2 regions of the Shewanella sp. ISTPL2 genome follow, and region 2 is predicted to be linked to the other one. Evidence: predicted binding sites of a transcription regulator. Region 2 holds the regulator's gene; the other holds the start of a gene.
What was found. The regulator ArgR, encoded in region 2, controls arginine synthesis, uptake and breakdown. The targets are predictions, from matches to a motif close to ANTGAATANNTATTCANT.
Positions count from the first base shown of each region.

Region 1: HUB64_RS17860 (YjiH family protein) is a predicted target of ArgR. The motif match lies at 4,859-4,876, and genes of this name have one in related genera.

Region 1 covers NZ_JAAPAV010000001.1:4,050,227-4,057,426, reverse strand. The annotation lists gene HUB64_RS17885 (S8 family peptidase) at 1-784, shown strand, start outside; gene HUB64_RS17880 (SCP2 domain-containing protein) at 894-1,427, opposite strand; gene HUB64_RS17875 (peptidase U32 family protein) at 1,566-2,576, shown strand; gene HUB64_RS17870 (U32 family peptidase) at 2,614-3,501, shown strand; gene HUB64_RS17865 (hypothetical protein) at 3,538-4,251, opposite strand; gene HUB64_RS17860 (YjiH family protein) at 4,958-6,316, shown strand; gene HUB64_RS23085 (hypothetical protein) at 6,800-6,940, shown strand; gene HUB64_RS17855 (hypothetical protein) at 7,120-7,200, opposite strand, start outside.
Region 2 covers NZ_JAAPAV010000001.1:1,680,649-1,687,848, reverse strand. The annotation lists gene mdh (malate dehydrogenase) at 11-946, opposite strand; gene argR (transcriptional regulator ArgR) at 1,241-1,711, shown strand; gene HUB64_RS07570 (NAD(P)-dependent oxidoreductase) at 1,873-2,505, opposite strand; gene HUB64_RS07565 (LysR family transcriptional regulator) at 2,612-3,514, shown strand; gene HUB64_RS07560 (Dyp-type peroxidase) at 3,587-4,522, opposite strand; gene ggt (gamma-glutamyltransferase) at 4,771-6,483, opposite strand; gene HUB64_RS07550 (ABC transporter ATP-binding protein) at 6,629-7,200, opposite strand, start outside.

The DNA.
Region 1 (7,200 bases), 2.4 Mb from region 2:
TCTCTCTCCCGCACAGGTGACAAACTTACTTACGACACGCGCCACGTCAAATAAAGTTACAGACGCTAAAACAGGTTCACCCAATAAATTACTCTTTTCACTCGCAGGCGATGATGGTGGCTGTGGCAATAATTGCCCCGTCGATGAAACACCGCTGCAAAATAATGTGGGTGTCGCAATCAGTGGTGCCACAGGTTCTGCGACGTATTACTACATCGATGTCCCAGTCAATGCGGCAAGTTTAGGGATCAATCTAGCGGGTGGTTCTGGTGATGCGGATATTTATGTCAGCCAAGGACAAAAACCGACGACAACAAGCTACCAATGCCGCCCCTATCAAAATGGCAACAACGAGAGCTGTAACTTCACCACACCTATGGCGGGTCGGTGGTATGTGATGGTGCAAGGCTATAATAATTACGCCAATGCCCAACTGACAGCCAGCTATAACCTGAATGGCGGCGGAAGCTGCACCGATGCAAACTGCTTAACCAATGGCGTACCTGTCACGAATTTAAGCGGGGCAACGGCAACAGAGAAACTGTATAAGATAGTGGTTCCAGCCAATAGCCAACTCAACATTGCCACCAGTGGCGGAACTGGAGATGTAGACCTGTATGTTAAAGCAGGCACTACCCCAACGACCACCAGCTATGATTGCCGTCCCTATAAAAACGGGAACAATGAAAGCTGTTCGATTACCGTGACTCAAGCGGGAACTTACCATGTGATGTTACGCGCTTATTCGAGCTACTCGGGACTACAACTGAGTGCAAGCTACTAACTCATTGACCAAACCATACAGTAAAGTTTAAATAAAAATAAGCCCACTAAGATAACAACTTAGCGGGCTTCTTTATGGAATTAGCAGTGTGTAGTCTCACTACATAACGTTAAAAGCTTGGGGATTTGGCGAGAATAATTGTCGGTTTCGCTTCAATTTGCAGACGCTCAATCACAGCGGCAAGCTTTTCAACACTAAAACGAATTGGGGCTGGCATACTGGCAAATTCGATACTTAACAGCAGGTTTTTCACTTCGAGTCCTAATTCTGTATCACCTTGAATACTCAGCTTACGCTGGAAGAATAGCGTGTCGGGATCTTCCTTCGCCGCCGCCACTAACACTAGCTCAGCAGAGTTGGCACTGAAGGTCACCTGCGCATTGGTGAGCTCTCTGACTTGCCACTTGCCATTAAAACTGACTTCGAAGGCTAAGTTTATATCTTCCACTCGAATCGCGACCCATTTATCCGTCAAAAATCCAAGCTCATCGCCAGCAGCTTGCTCGGCAAGTAAGAGTTCAAGCAATTGGCTGATGGCTTTTGCTTTGAGGCTAAACGGCATCTTAGCAAGGGGAAAGCCGATGGCTTTTGGGGTGAACTCTAAAAGTTGCTGAGCAAATTTTGCGAAAAAAACAGCGGACATAGCGGGAACCCTACAAGAATAAAACATGATATATCCCAGTTTATCGGGATTTTATGATCTTAAACCTGTTTTAAATCAATTCATCGCCATTCAATCTTACCTACACTCAGCGGCTATCATTTTATCGGGAGCATCACTATGGAGCTGTTGTGTCCAGCAGGAAATCTGGCCTCGCTAAAGTCGGCATTACATGCCGGAGCCGACGCTGTGTATCTAGGGTTAAAAGACGACACCAACGCGCGCTCGTTTGCAGGATTAAACTTCACCCCCGCAAAATTGCAAGAAGCCACTGAGTTGACGCAAAAGCACGGCAAAAAAATCTTTTTAACCTTAAATACTTTTCCAAAGCCCGGTGAAGAGCATCGTTGGTATCAGGCTATCGATTTAGCGGCAAAACTGGGTATAAATGCATTAATTGTTGCCGATCTTTCTTTACTCGATTATGCCCATAGGCACTATCCAAACCTGCCACTGCATTTATCGGTGCAGGCCAGTGCAACCAATCTGGGTGCGCTGAGCTTTTATAAGGAAGCCTTTAACATCGCCCGAGTAGTATTGCCACGGGTGTTATCCATGAAACAAGTACGGGATCTTGCTAAAGTCAGCCCAGTGGATTTGGAAGTATTCGCCTTTGGTAGTCTGTGCATTATGGCCGAAGGGCGTTGCCAGCTGTCATCCTATGTAACAGGCCAATCGCCCAACACTGGTGGATCTTGTTCACCAGCAAAACACGTACGCTGGCAAGAAGAAGGACAGAACAGATTAACCCGGCTCAACGATGTGTTAATTGATAAATCGGCCCTCGACGAACAAATGGGTTATCCCGTGGTATGCAAAGGCCGTTACATCACAGCAGATCAAGATTCGCCGCAATATTTACTCGAATCACCAACCAGTTTGAATACCTTAAGCTTACTTCCAGAGCTAGCCAAGGCGGGCATAGTGTCGCTGAAAATCGAAGGACGTCAACGCAGCCCAGCCTATGTTGAACAAGTCACTCGAGTATGGCGTCAAGCCATAGACACCTATCTAAATAATCCAGCGCTGTACTCACAAAGCCAAAATCAACCCCATTGGGAACAAGCCCTAGCGAAAGTATCCGAGGGTCAGATCACTACGCTTGGCGCCTACGAGCGCGATTGGCAATAAAAGGTAAATAGAGAGCAAGATTGACAAAGGACACCTTATGAAGATTTCCCTAGGACCACTGTTGTATTGCTGGCAGAAACAGCAAGTCGCTGACTTTTACCAGCAAGTCGCCGGCAGTCAAATTCCCTTAGTGTATTTAGGTGAGGCGGTTTGTAGCCGCAGACGCGAACTCAAGTGGGGCGATTATCTAGAGCTGGCGCAAATGCTCAAGCAGGCGGGTAAAGAAGTCGTGCTTTCGACGCTGGCCTTAATCGAAGCGCCATCTGAATATACTGAGCTCAAACGCCAGGTCGATAACGGTGAATTTATCGTCGAAGCAAACGATATGGCGGCAGTGTATCTTGCCAAAGAGCGTAAGTTACCCTTTGTCTGCGGCGCGAGTATCAATAACTACAATCGTGCTAGTTTAGACATCTTGCAGCGGTTTGGAATGCAAAGATTTGTGATGCCAGTGGAGCTATCTAAGGCTTGGTTACAACAAGTAATTCAAGAGCAGCCATTATTTGAGGTGGAAGTGCTCGGCCACGGCTATTTACCACTCGCCCATTCGGCGCGCTGCTTTACCGCTAGACACAAACAGCTCACGAAAGATCATTGCGAAACGGTATGCCGTGAATACAGTAAAGGACTACTCGCGCAAACCCAAGAGCAGCAACCTTTACTCAGGCTCAATGGAATTCAAACCCAATCCGCTAGCTGTTTAGATTTACGCAGTGAAATAGCGGTAATGACACAAATGGGGGTCGATGTGTTTCGAGTATCACCCAGTAGTCTTGACTGCATCATTAAAGCCAATGCTTTGGTCGATACGATTCAAGCGACTAAAAATGTTCAGGATTTTTCGATGAATAGCAAACTTGGTATAACCCAGTGCAACGGTTATTGGTTTGGTGAAGCGGGCCTTGCTGTGCATGTGAATCCATAGCCTAGAGCTGAAGATAAGTCTAAATTCAAAGATAACTCAGCCAATGATTTTGGGATCTTGGCTGAAGCTTAACTGGCTAAAAAGCAGCACACTTGTCCAACACAATAAACTTCCCAGTCCAATCCATTCTAGTAGGGCTGGCCACCACAAAGTAGGACGCGGCAGTTGCAATACCATCTCCTGATAAAACGGTCTATCGCCTTCGGTCAAACCTAAATTGAGCTGTGGCGCATACAGAAACGTCAACATGCTACATAAGACTATTAACGCCAACAACCCAGTCCAACGGCCAAAGTTAGACTTGCCGAAACAGACCAAGGCTAAATAGAAGATCGAACTCAAACTCCCCAGATAGAAAAACCATTTCAGCCCAAGAACATGCAAGTGATACACGTTCACCGGAAATAATCCCACGCTCGCTAAAGCCAGAAAAGTGAGAGCCAAACTGATAAAGAAAGGGTATCCCCAGCAAGAAGTTACCTGCTGCAAAGAAGACAAACAATAGAAAACGAGGCTTAAACTGCCAAAAAACAACCCACCGTTGAGAATGACAGCGAAAGACGAATGACCATAAGTCCCTAATTCACTTAAGGTGTGATTCAAAAAATTGAAGCGATGGAATTCAGAATCATCGAACCCCAAAACAGTAATAACAATGCCAATTAAAAGCCCAAAGATCCCCAAAAAACCAAACTTAATGGCCAGTGTTGAGCCGCCTTTAATCGTAACCTTCTGTACTTTTGCGATCATGAATACTAGAGCTGGATGGGAGTAATACTAACTTACATGGAAATGAGAAGATTTAAAGCGGCGGGTATCCGCTTTATGAATAATATTTTTACTTTCATCGTTATTTGCGACTTTTTAGTCAATCACAAAAGCATCAAGATAATGGAGAAGGTCACTTTTAGAGATAAGTCGATTTAAAGGCTTATCGCATAAAAATGTGTCCTAGTGCCCAAGGCTCCTTAACATTACCGCGATATGCACAACAGGTTCTCGCCAACGCTATATAGCCAGAGTTATCTCTATTGCACTTTCAAATCGAACAGAAAACCAGCCAACATAGCGGTAGCGCTAAAGTTGCTGATGTTTTTTTGTGCAGAAATAACATCTAGATAGTTTCACACACATCAGTAAACAAGTAATTAACCAGTCGTTAACCCACCTCGAGCGATTGATGATAAGGCCTTGTTTAATAATGCTTTTGCAGTAATGCAAGCCAATATAACCACTCTTAATTTATCGACAACTAAAGTAAAATAACTATGCTGTTTTGCTGCTTATATCAAACTAACTAGCGAATCGTTTTACATAGAGAAGCTAAGCGAGTAATCTTCCCCATTCTCGTTTTTGAGTTGAATTTAAATGCACCTTAATTAGCGTCGACAGCTTGTTACGTGCGGCTATTTATTCAAATTTACCATGTACGACTCGTACTTTAAGGTGTACAACATTGGCTACTGAAAATAAAAACCGAAACATTAAGACGATACTCACCTTTATCGTCCCTTCGCTGATTGGTCTGCTGTTATTTATGACCCCTATCAGCTACAACGATGCGATCACAATTCCTATCGCTATCATATCTAAAGCACTGCAAGGCGCATTGAGCGGTGTGCTAACCCTCATAGTGACTATTATTGTTGTGACTACGGCGCTGTCCTCTTTGCTGTCAAAAGTGTTTAAGCCCACATTCGTTACGCAAAATCACTTCCTTAATGGTTTATTGAATGTCAGCCCTATGTGGTTGACGACTCGGATCTTAGGTGCAGTGTTTATCGTACTGACTTACTTAGGTTTAGGTCCAGAGATCATCAACTCCTCGAGCACTGGCGCATTAGTCTTAAACGACTTATTACCTGTGTTGTTCTCGGTATTTATCTTTGCGGGTATGTTACTGCCGCTGCTGCTGAACTTCGGCCTACTCGAGCTCTTTGGCACACTCTTAACGAAAGTCATGCGTCCCGTGTTCAATCTACCGGGCCGTAGTGCTATTGATTGTATGGCCTCATGGTTAGGTGATGGCAGTGTCGGCATTTTGCTGACCAGCAAACAATACGAAGCCCGTTTTTATACCCAGAGAGAAGCCGCAGTTATTGGTACAACCTTCTCGGCGGTATCGATTACCTTCAGCTTAGTGGTGATCTCACAAGTTAAGTTAGAGCATATGTTTGTGCCCTTTTATTTGACTGTGTGCCTCGCGGGTTTTGCCGCCGCAGTGATTGTGCCTAAGTTGCCACCATTATCGTGGAAGAAAGACAACTACATAGATGACACACCACGCATGCCAGATGATGAGCTGATCCCTGCAGGACATGGCGCCTTATCTTGGGGCTTTGATAAAGCCTTAGAAAAAGCCGCAAGTGCCGGTGGCATAAAAGCGGTCTTAAATGAAGGTATTAAAAACGTTGTCGATATGGTGTTTGGTATTATCCCTGTGGTAATGGCAATTGGTACGCTGGCACTGATTATTGCCGAGCACACGCCCATATTTAACTATTTGGGTATGCCGTTTATTCCATTACTCGAATTACTGCATATTCCAGAAGCCACTGAAGCCTCTAAAACAATCGTGGTCGGTTTTGCGGATATGTTTATTCCGTCAATCCTTGCCAGCTCAATTGAATCAGATATGACCCGCTTTGTAATTGCAGCCTTATCTGTGACTCAGTTGATCTATATGAGTGAAGTCGGTGCACTGCTTATCGGCAGTAAAATTCCCGTCAACTTCGTTGAGCTTTTCGTGGTGTTTATTCTACGCACCTTAGTGACACTACCTGTTATCGCAGGTGTAGCCCATTTATTGTTCTAACATTACGCAAGTTTGGGCCTAACGTAGGTTTTAATGTAAGTCCAACAAACGTTCTAAAAAAGGGGAGTCAGATTAACTGACTCCCCTTTTTGCACTAACTCATACACAAACTGACCGTTTTGATTATATAGCGTGACTTAATCGTACAATCTCCACTCGACACCACACAACTCACTTTTGGACACTTAAAAGCTGGATCTGATGGATGGATGAGTCATGGCATTTGCTCGGCAACACGCAGTAGTCCATCCGTGGATGTTCGACCGCCCCGTCTGATATGAAAAGATTCACAAATGCCGCGATGGCATGGACGCCAAAGAACGGCCATAGGGCGAACGGTCGTCTCGCTAATCACCATGGTTCCACCTTTCGTGCATTCGCGTAATCTGTAGATTTAAATACATACGCAACATACTTTTGGACCGATATGTGTTGGAGACTAATGTTTGGGACCAGTAATTTTAGTTGTTAGCAGTTTAGCGTTTGCTGATATCCACTCTCACAGGCTTGCCATGGCATTCGCTCGTCGACTCGCAGCCAGTCCGTCCTTGGATGCTCGACCGCCCCGTCCATGGGGCGGACGGTCGTCTCGCCAATCACCATGGCTCACCTTTTGGGCAATAGTGTAACCAGTCTGTATGAAGGAGATACCCAGCAAGCTTTGGGACAAAATCGTGTTAGATTTTTAGCTCGAATTAGTGAATTTCGGATTAACATTTCTATGTGTTTAACGCAAAGCGTTGGGGCGGCTGGAGCGCAGCGCAAGCCGTCCCAGCCACGATAGTGGCGACAACAGCGCCTTGTTATGTGCTTAACTTGGACCATAAAGCAATTCCAATAGAAACTATGGATATTGATAGCGACACGACGGATATAGTTGTTGC
Region 2 (7,200 bases):
ATCCGAAATATTATTTAACGAAATCAACGCCTAGTTTGATATCGCCTTTCAGCGTATCTAACATAGAATCACGAGCGTTAGCTTCGAATGCACTCACTTCACCGTAAGGCAGTACTTTTTCAATACCATTTTTGCCTAACAGCACAGGTTGTGCGAAGAATTCTGCATGCTCGCTGCCGCCGTCAACATAGGCGCATTCAACGATGTTAGCTTCGCCTTGCAGACCACGAACCAGAGACAGACCAAAACGGCAAGCCGCTTGACCCATAGACAGAGTCGCGCTACCGCCACCGGCTTTAGCTTCAACCACTTCTGTACCCGCGTTTTGGATGCGAGTCGTCAAACTTGCCACTTCTTCGTCAGTGAAAGTCGCGCCTTCAACTTGAGACAGTAATGGCAGAATGGTCACGCCGCTGTGGCCGCCGATCACATTAACTTTAACGTCAGCAACGTTCAGGCCTTTTAATTCGGCGATGAAAGTTTCAGAACGGATCACGTCTAGAGTCGTGATACCGAACAGACGGTTTTTATCGTAAACACCCGCTTTTTTCATCACTTCTGCAGCGATAGCCACAGTCGTGTTAACTGGGTTAGTGATAATGCCAACCAAAGCCGTAGGGCAAGTTGCCGCTACTTTTTCGATCAGGTTGCGAACGATACCGGCATTGATATTGAACAGATCTGAACGATCCATACCAGGCTTACGTGCAACACCAGCAGAAATTAGAACAACGTCAGCACCCACTAGGGCAGGCGTTGGATCTTCACCAGCAAAACCTTTGATTTCAACAGCAGTTGGAATGTGGCTCAAGTCAACCGCAACACCCGGAGTTACCGGTGCGATATCATATAGAGACAATTGTGAACCCGCAGGCAATTGAGTTTTTAACAGTAGGGCAAGAGCCTGGCCGATACCACCAGCAGCACCAAGTACAGCAACTTTCATAGTTATCTCCGTTATTTCTCGGATATGTGTGACATGGATCTAATTTGCGTTGGCGTCACATTACTGGAATGTCACAACAATTTCAATTATCCCTTAGTCGTGGGACAAAAGAATTCCGGAATAACGTAGAAGCAATGTAGAACAATTACTCAAATTGGGATTTTTACGCCCCCAGCAAATGCTTAACCACTAGGGCTTAGTGAATTTTTATTCAACCAATCTGGTTATTTGTTGACAATTTTTCTAAAAATATTCAAAATGGGCCTGTTTTTTTGAATAACGAATAATAATATTATGCAAACGACCAAGAATCAGGATGACCTTGTTAGAATTTTTAAGTCGATTTTAAAAGAAGAGCGCTTTGGCTCTCAGAGTGAAATCGTCACCGCCTTGCAAGCTGAAGGCTTTGGTAATATTAACCAATCAAAAGTGTCACGCATGCTCAGCAAGTTCGGCGCAGTGCGGACTCGCAACGCTAAGCAAGAGATGGTGTATTGCTTACCAGCCGAATTAGGCGTACCCACCGCGGGTAGCCCACTGAAGAATTTGGTACTCGACGTCGATCACAACCAAGCTATGATCGTCGTGCGAACTAGCCCAGGTGCCGCGCAGCTGATTGCCCGCTTGTTGGATTCTATCGGTAAACCAGAAGGCATTTTGGGTACGATTGCCGGTGATGACACTATCTTCATTTGCCCATCGAGCATCCAAGATATCGCCGATACCTTAGAAACCATCAAATCTTTATTCAATTACGCAGAATAAAAAAACAGGTCAGTGAGCTGACCTGTTCTATTTTATCAATACATTTTGAAGTGCAATACCGCGCTGGTTATTTGGCCATTGTCCCGATTACGTTACACATTCAAGCACAATATCTAACTCACAATATCTAACTCACAATATCTAACTCAACTATAACGATATCAGTAAGCCACACTGATGCGCTGGTTTGGGTGAGCACTCTTTTCGGCTTCATCTACCATGGCTTTTGCGTAATCGGTTACAGAGATACGGCTTTGACCATTAGCATCGGTAAAGAAGCTGTCGCCACCAAGACGGTACGGGCCTTCACTCTCACCGGGATAAATCTCAGCCGCTGGGCTCACAAAGGTCCAATTGATTGCCGTTTGTGCCTCACGGAATACCTTCAAGGCTTCACCCTGAGCTAACGCCTCATCTTTATATGCTGCGGGGAAATCTGGGCTAGAGACCAGCGCCACACCCGGCGCCACTTCTAAACTCCCAGCACCACCGACCCACAATAAACGTGGCACGTTAGCGTTAGGCAGCACATCCAGTAAATGCTGAACCGTACTCGCCACTAGACCATGATTTTGTTGGGCGCGGCCACCAACAGCGGCAATCACGACATCTACGCCAGCAAAGGTATCGGCGACCAATGGCTGCTCTAAATCCACGGCACGTACTACTACGTCAGCCACGGATAACTTGCTTGAGTCACGCACTAACGCTATCACTTTATGTCCACGACTCTGTGCTTCTTTTAAAATTGCACCACCAATCCAACCCGTTGCACCTAAAATTGCGATTTTCATTTCATTGTCCCACCCAGATGATTTACATTGGATCCAGTTTACTTGCAGTTTTTCACCTAATAAACATCAATAATTGAGCATGATTGTTTCAATATAGGATACTAATGTGGATAAAATTGCCGCAATACGCAGTTTCGTCGAAGTCGCAAACTGTGGCAGCTTTACCAAAGCTGCCGAACATTTAGACCTCAGCCGCCTGCAGGTTTCCCGTCATATTCAAGAAGTGGAGCAGTGGTTGAGTTTACGCTTATTACACCGCACCACGCGCAGCGCCAGCTTGACTTTGCAGGGTGAGGAAGCGCTACAATTTTGCCAGCGGATCTTAAGTGAAGTTGCTGCCATGGAGAGCCGTGCCCACAGCCATAACAGTGAACTGGTAGGCAGTATTCGTATCGCTACACCTATTGGCCTTGGGCAGCACAGTCTGTTTGATGTCGTCGATCGCTTTATTAAAATTCATCCTAAGGTCAACATTCAACTGGTGATGTCGGACAGTTTTGCACAATTGGTAGATGAGAGAGTCGACGTGGCGCTACGTTATACCGAGCAACCCGATGAGAATCTCATAGCTCGGCGTTTGATGACCATAGATGCAGTACTTTGCGCGGCACCGAGCTATCTTGATAGCGCAACGCCACTCCTCGAACCCATTGATCTGTTGGCCCACAACTGCCTCATACACTCAGCGCAACAAAACTGGCCTTTTCTAAAAGAACTGCAAGCCGAGCACGTCAAAGTTACAGGGAATCTTAGGGCTAACGATATGGGAGTGTTGGTCAGTGCGGCGCTACGTGGACATGGCATAGTGCGTTTACCCTGTGACTTAGCTAACCAATACCTTGCCAGTGGTCAACTCAAAGAGGTCCTACCCGAATTTACGACACCAGGCCAAACCTTGTGGGCGGTATATTTGTCCCGCAGTTATCAGCAAAATCTAGTGCGCGCTTTTATCGATTTCACCGCCCTGCAATGGCAGCTCGATATCAAAAAATGGGTTCCCGCGCATTAGCATAAAAAACGCACTTAGGCGTTAGCTTAAGTGCGTCTCGATTGATACTAATTCGGCTTGATTATAGAAAGCTTATTCGTCGAACTGCAGCATAAAATCCAGTGCAGGGGCAAAGAAAGATGAACCTGTCATCGCCTTAGTAAAATGCATCAAGTGATCATGATTGCCTGCGCCATCACCAAACATCATGCTATGCAGCATCTTTTCAAAATGTTCTGGCGTGCGGCAGTTAGAGATAAACATTAATCCCTGCTCCTTCAGCGAACCATAGGGCATACTCTGACGCAGGATCTCCATTGACTTACCATCGGCATCTTTAAGATTAACGCGCTTGATATGGCTGGTCAGTGGCTTATCTTCAGATTCATACTCGATATTATCTTGCTTAGTACGGCCGATAATATCTTCTTGTTTTTTAACTGGTAACCTATGCCACTTACTTAAGTTATGGGCATATTTTTGCACATGAATATAGCTGCCACCCTTAAACTCAGGATCCTCATCACCCACAAGTGCCACTTCCTGGCGGTGGCGCCCCTTAGGGTTTTCGGTACCATCGACAAAGCCGGTTAAATCACGGCTATCCATAAATCTAAAGCCACGCTCTTCTTCAACTAATTCCACTAAGTCTTCAAACATTTGGCTGATTTCATTAGCCACTAAATGCAGAATGTCGTAACGATCACTGCGAATATGCACGAATAAATCATATTCAATTGCAGGCGCTTCACGACTGCCCACTTGCATCGCAGGGAAAGGTTTGAGCAGTTCTGGGCGAGCAGTAGGATAGAGGCTATCCCAATAATTAGCACCAATACCAACAAAACCATTGAATGCACTGTCGGAATATTGATCTGTCAGCTCATAAATATACTGCGCAACGTTGGCAAGACAGGGACGTAATTGCGACTCGACATTGTCATTGGCATTAAACATCAAATAGACACTGTGTAAGTTCCCCTCAGCACACACACCCAACTGTTCACGCGGCATATTTTGAATATCCATTTGGTTATCACCCTTTTTCTAAATTCATTTTCGGCAATATTATCCGCAACTTTACCTAAAAATGACATTAACTAACGCACAGTTTGCTCTGATCTGTTTATGATAATGCCAATAGCGGAGCATTATCCCACCCCAGACCCTTAAACATAAAAATTGACGAGACCATTAAAGTCTCGCCAATCAGTTAAATCGAATCAATGACGTCAGGTTCACTCAGTGTTGAGTTTACCTTAGCATTTATCTTAGTGTTAATAGCCTGCGGCGTGACCATCCTTGCGACTCTCAGAGGCCGCACGATATACGCCGGTTTCGGCATTAAATCCAATGGCTTGATAGCCACCAAACTCCCCAAGTCCATCACGCAGTACATGGCCTTTCTTAATCAACTCACGACGGGTTTCTACCGGAAAACCTGATTCCAAACTGACGTAGCCGCCATCCTTCATCACTTCGCCTGTGGGCTCGGTTGACCCCATATGCAAAATTCTGGGGGCATCGCCCGCTTCTTGCAAGTTCATTTTAAAATCAATCAGATTCATTACAATCTGCGCGTGCATTTGTGGCTGAGTCGCGCCGCCCATCACCCCAAAGCTCAGCCAAGGTTTACCGTCTTTGGTCACAAAAGCCGGAATAATGGTATGGAATGGACGCTTGCCCGGTGCGTAGGTATTAAAACGCCCTTCCGTTAAATCAAACATTTGCCCGCGGTCTTGCAGCACAAAGCCGAGATCCGGTGGTGTCATCCCTGACCCCATACCACGGTAATTACTCTGAATGAGTGACACCATGTTGCCATCTTTGTCAGCGGTAGTCAGGTACACAGTATCGCCATGTTGCAACGCTGGATTACCCGCATCGACACTCTTGGCGGCTTTTGTAGGGTCAATTAACTTAGCGCGATCATAGTTATATTTCTGTGAGATAAGCTCAGTAACGGGCACTTTATTAAAGGCCATGTCGGCATAAAACTTAGCTCTGTCGGCAAAGGCGAGTTTCTTTGCTTCGACAAATAGATGAACATATTCAGGACTATTAAAGCCCATGGCAGCCACATTAAAGGGCTCCATAGTTTTTAAGATTTGTAGCGCCGCAATGCCTTGACCATTAGGTGGCAGTTCCCACACATCGTAACCACGGTAGTTCACCGAAACGGGATCTATCCAGTCGCTAGTATGGCTCGCTAAGTCATCATAACTTAAATAACCACCTTGGGATTTCATGTACTTATCAATACTTTTGGCAATATCACCTTTATAGAAAGCATCGCGGCCGCCCTTTGCAATTTTCTCATAGGTGTTAGCAAGCGCGGGATTTTTAAAGATTTCCCCTACGGTAGGCATCTTACCATTAGGCATATAGGTTTCTTTAAAACCGGGGAATTTAGCCAGTTTTTTACCACTGCCATCAAGGTAATAGGCAATCAACTCTGACACAGGGAAACCATCACGGGCGTAATGAATGGCAGGCGCGAGGTTATCAGCCATAGCTAATTTACCAAACTTATTATGCAGCTCATACCAACCGTCCACAGTGCCCGGTACAGAAACCGGCAAAGGTCCAAGCGGCGGTAAATAGTCTAATCCGAGGGATTTAAGCTTTTCTAAACTTAAGGATTTGGGACTGCGCCCCGATGCATTTAGACCATAGAGGCGTTTATCTTTTGCGCTCCAAACGATAGCAAATAAGTCCCCGCCGACACCCGAGCCCGTTGGCTCGACTAATCCTAACATAGCGTTAGCGGCAATCGCTGCATCGACCGCACTGCCGCCCTGTTTGAGTATATCAATAGCGACTTGCGTGGCTAAAGGCTGACTGGTCGCCGCCATCCCTTGGGTTGCATACACTTCTGATCGCGTTGCGAAGGCTTTACCTGTGATCCTATCCATGGCCATCACTCCTGAAGACGATATTGCCGTTGCTACAATAACGAGGGTGCAAATTGAATTTATTGTTTTTATCATAATTCCTCCAAAACCGGAGGATAAAAGTAGCAAGGATGGTCGAAAATATCACCAACCAATACCGCATAGACCCAAGTTTAACGTAAGCAAAAATGTCGTACTTTAGTTGGCTATGCTATATCAGCATTGAATAAATACTCATCGCTTAGATTGGGTCCCCACAGTTTGAATATGCTGAAGATTCAAACAGCACAAGCGAATGCGGCTCAGTCGTTACCCCAACCTTTTGACCGATACTTAGCTGCATCATTTGGCTACGCACCTCCACATAATAAGCATGGGAAGCGGCCTCAATTTTGACCCAATAATGACAAAAGGCGCCTAAGAAACGTCGCTCAGTGATAGTACCAACGCCCTGTTCATCGGCGCTGAGCGTCAATTGCTGTGGTCGCAAGAATACTGTTCCGCTGAACTCGCTCGGCAAATTTAATGGCGTGAGGCTCGTTAAATGACCTATGGGAGTGACAACACTGTGCCCATCAAACACTGCTGCAGGTAAGTAATTACCGCTACCTAAAAAGTCCGCCACATAGCGGCTGTTTGGGGCGGCATATAAAGCTTCGGCACTACCATGCTGCACTATGATGCCTTGATTAAAGATGGCTAAAGTATCTGCAAATACAAAGGCTTCATCCTTGCTATGAGTAACAAACACCGCGCTGACATTACGCTGTTTTAAGATGCTGCGAATTTCCGCCATCATCTCGTAACGCACTT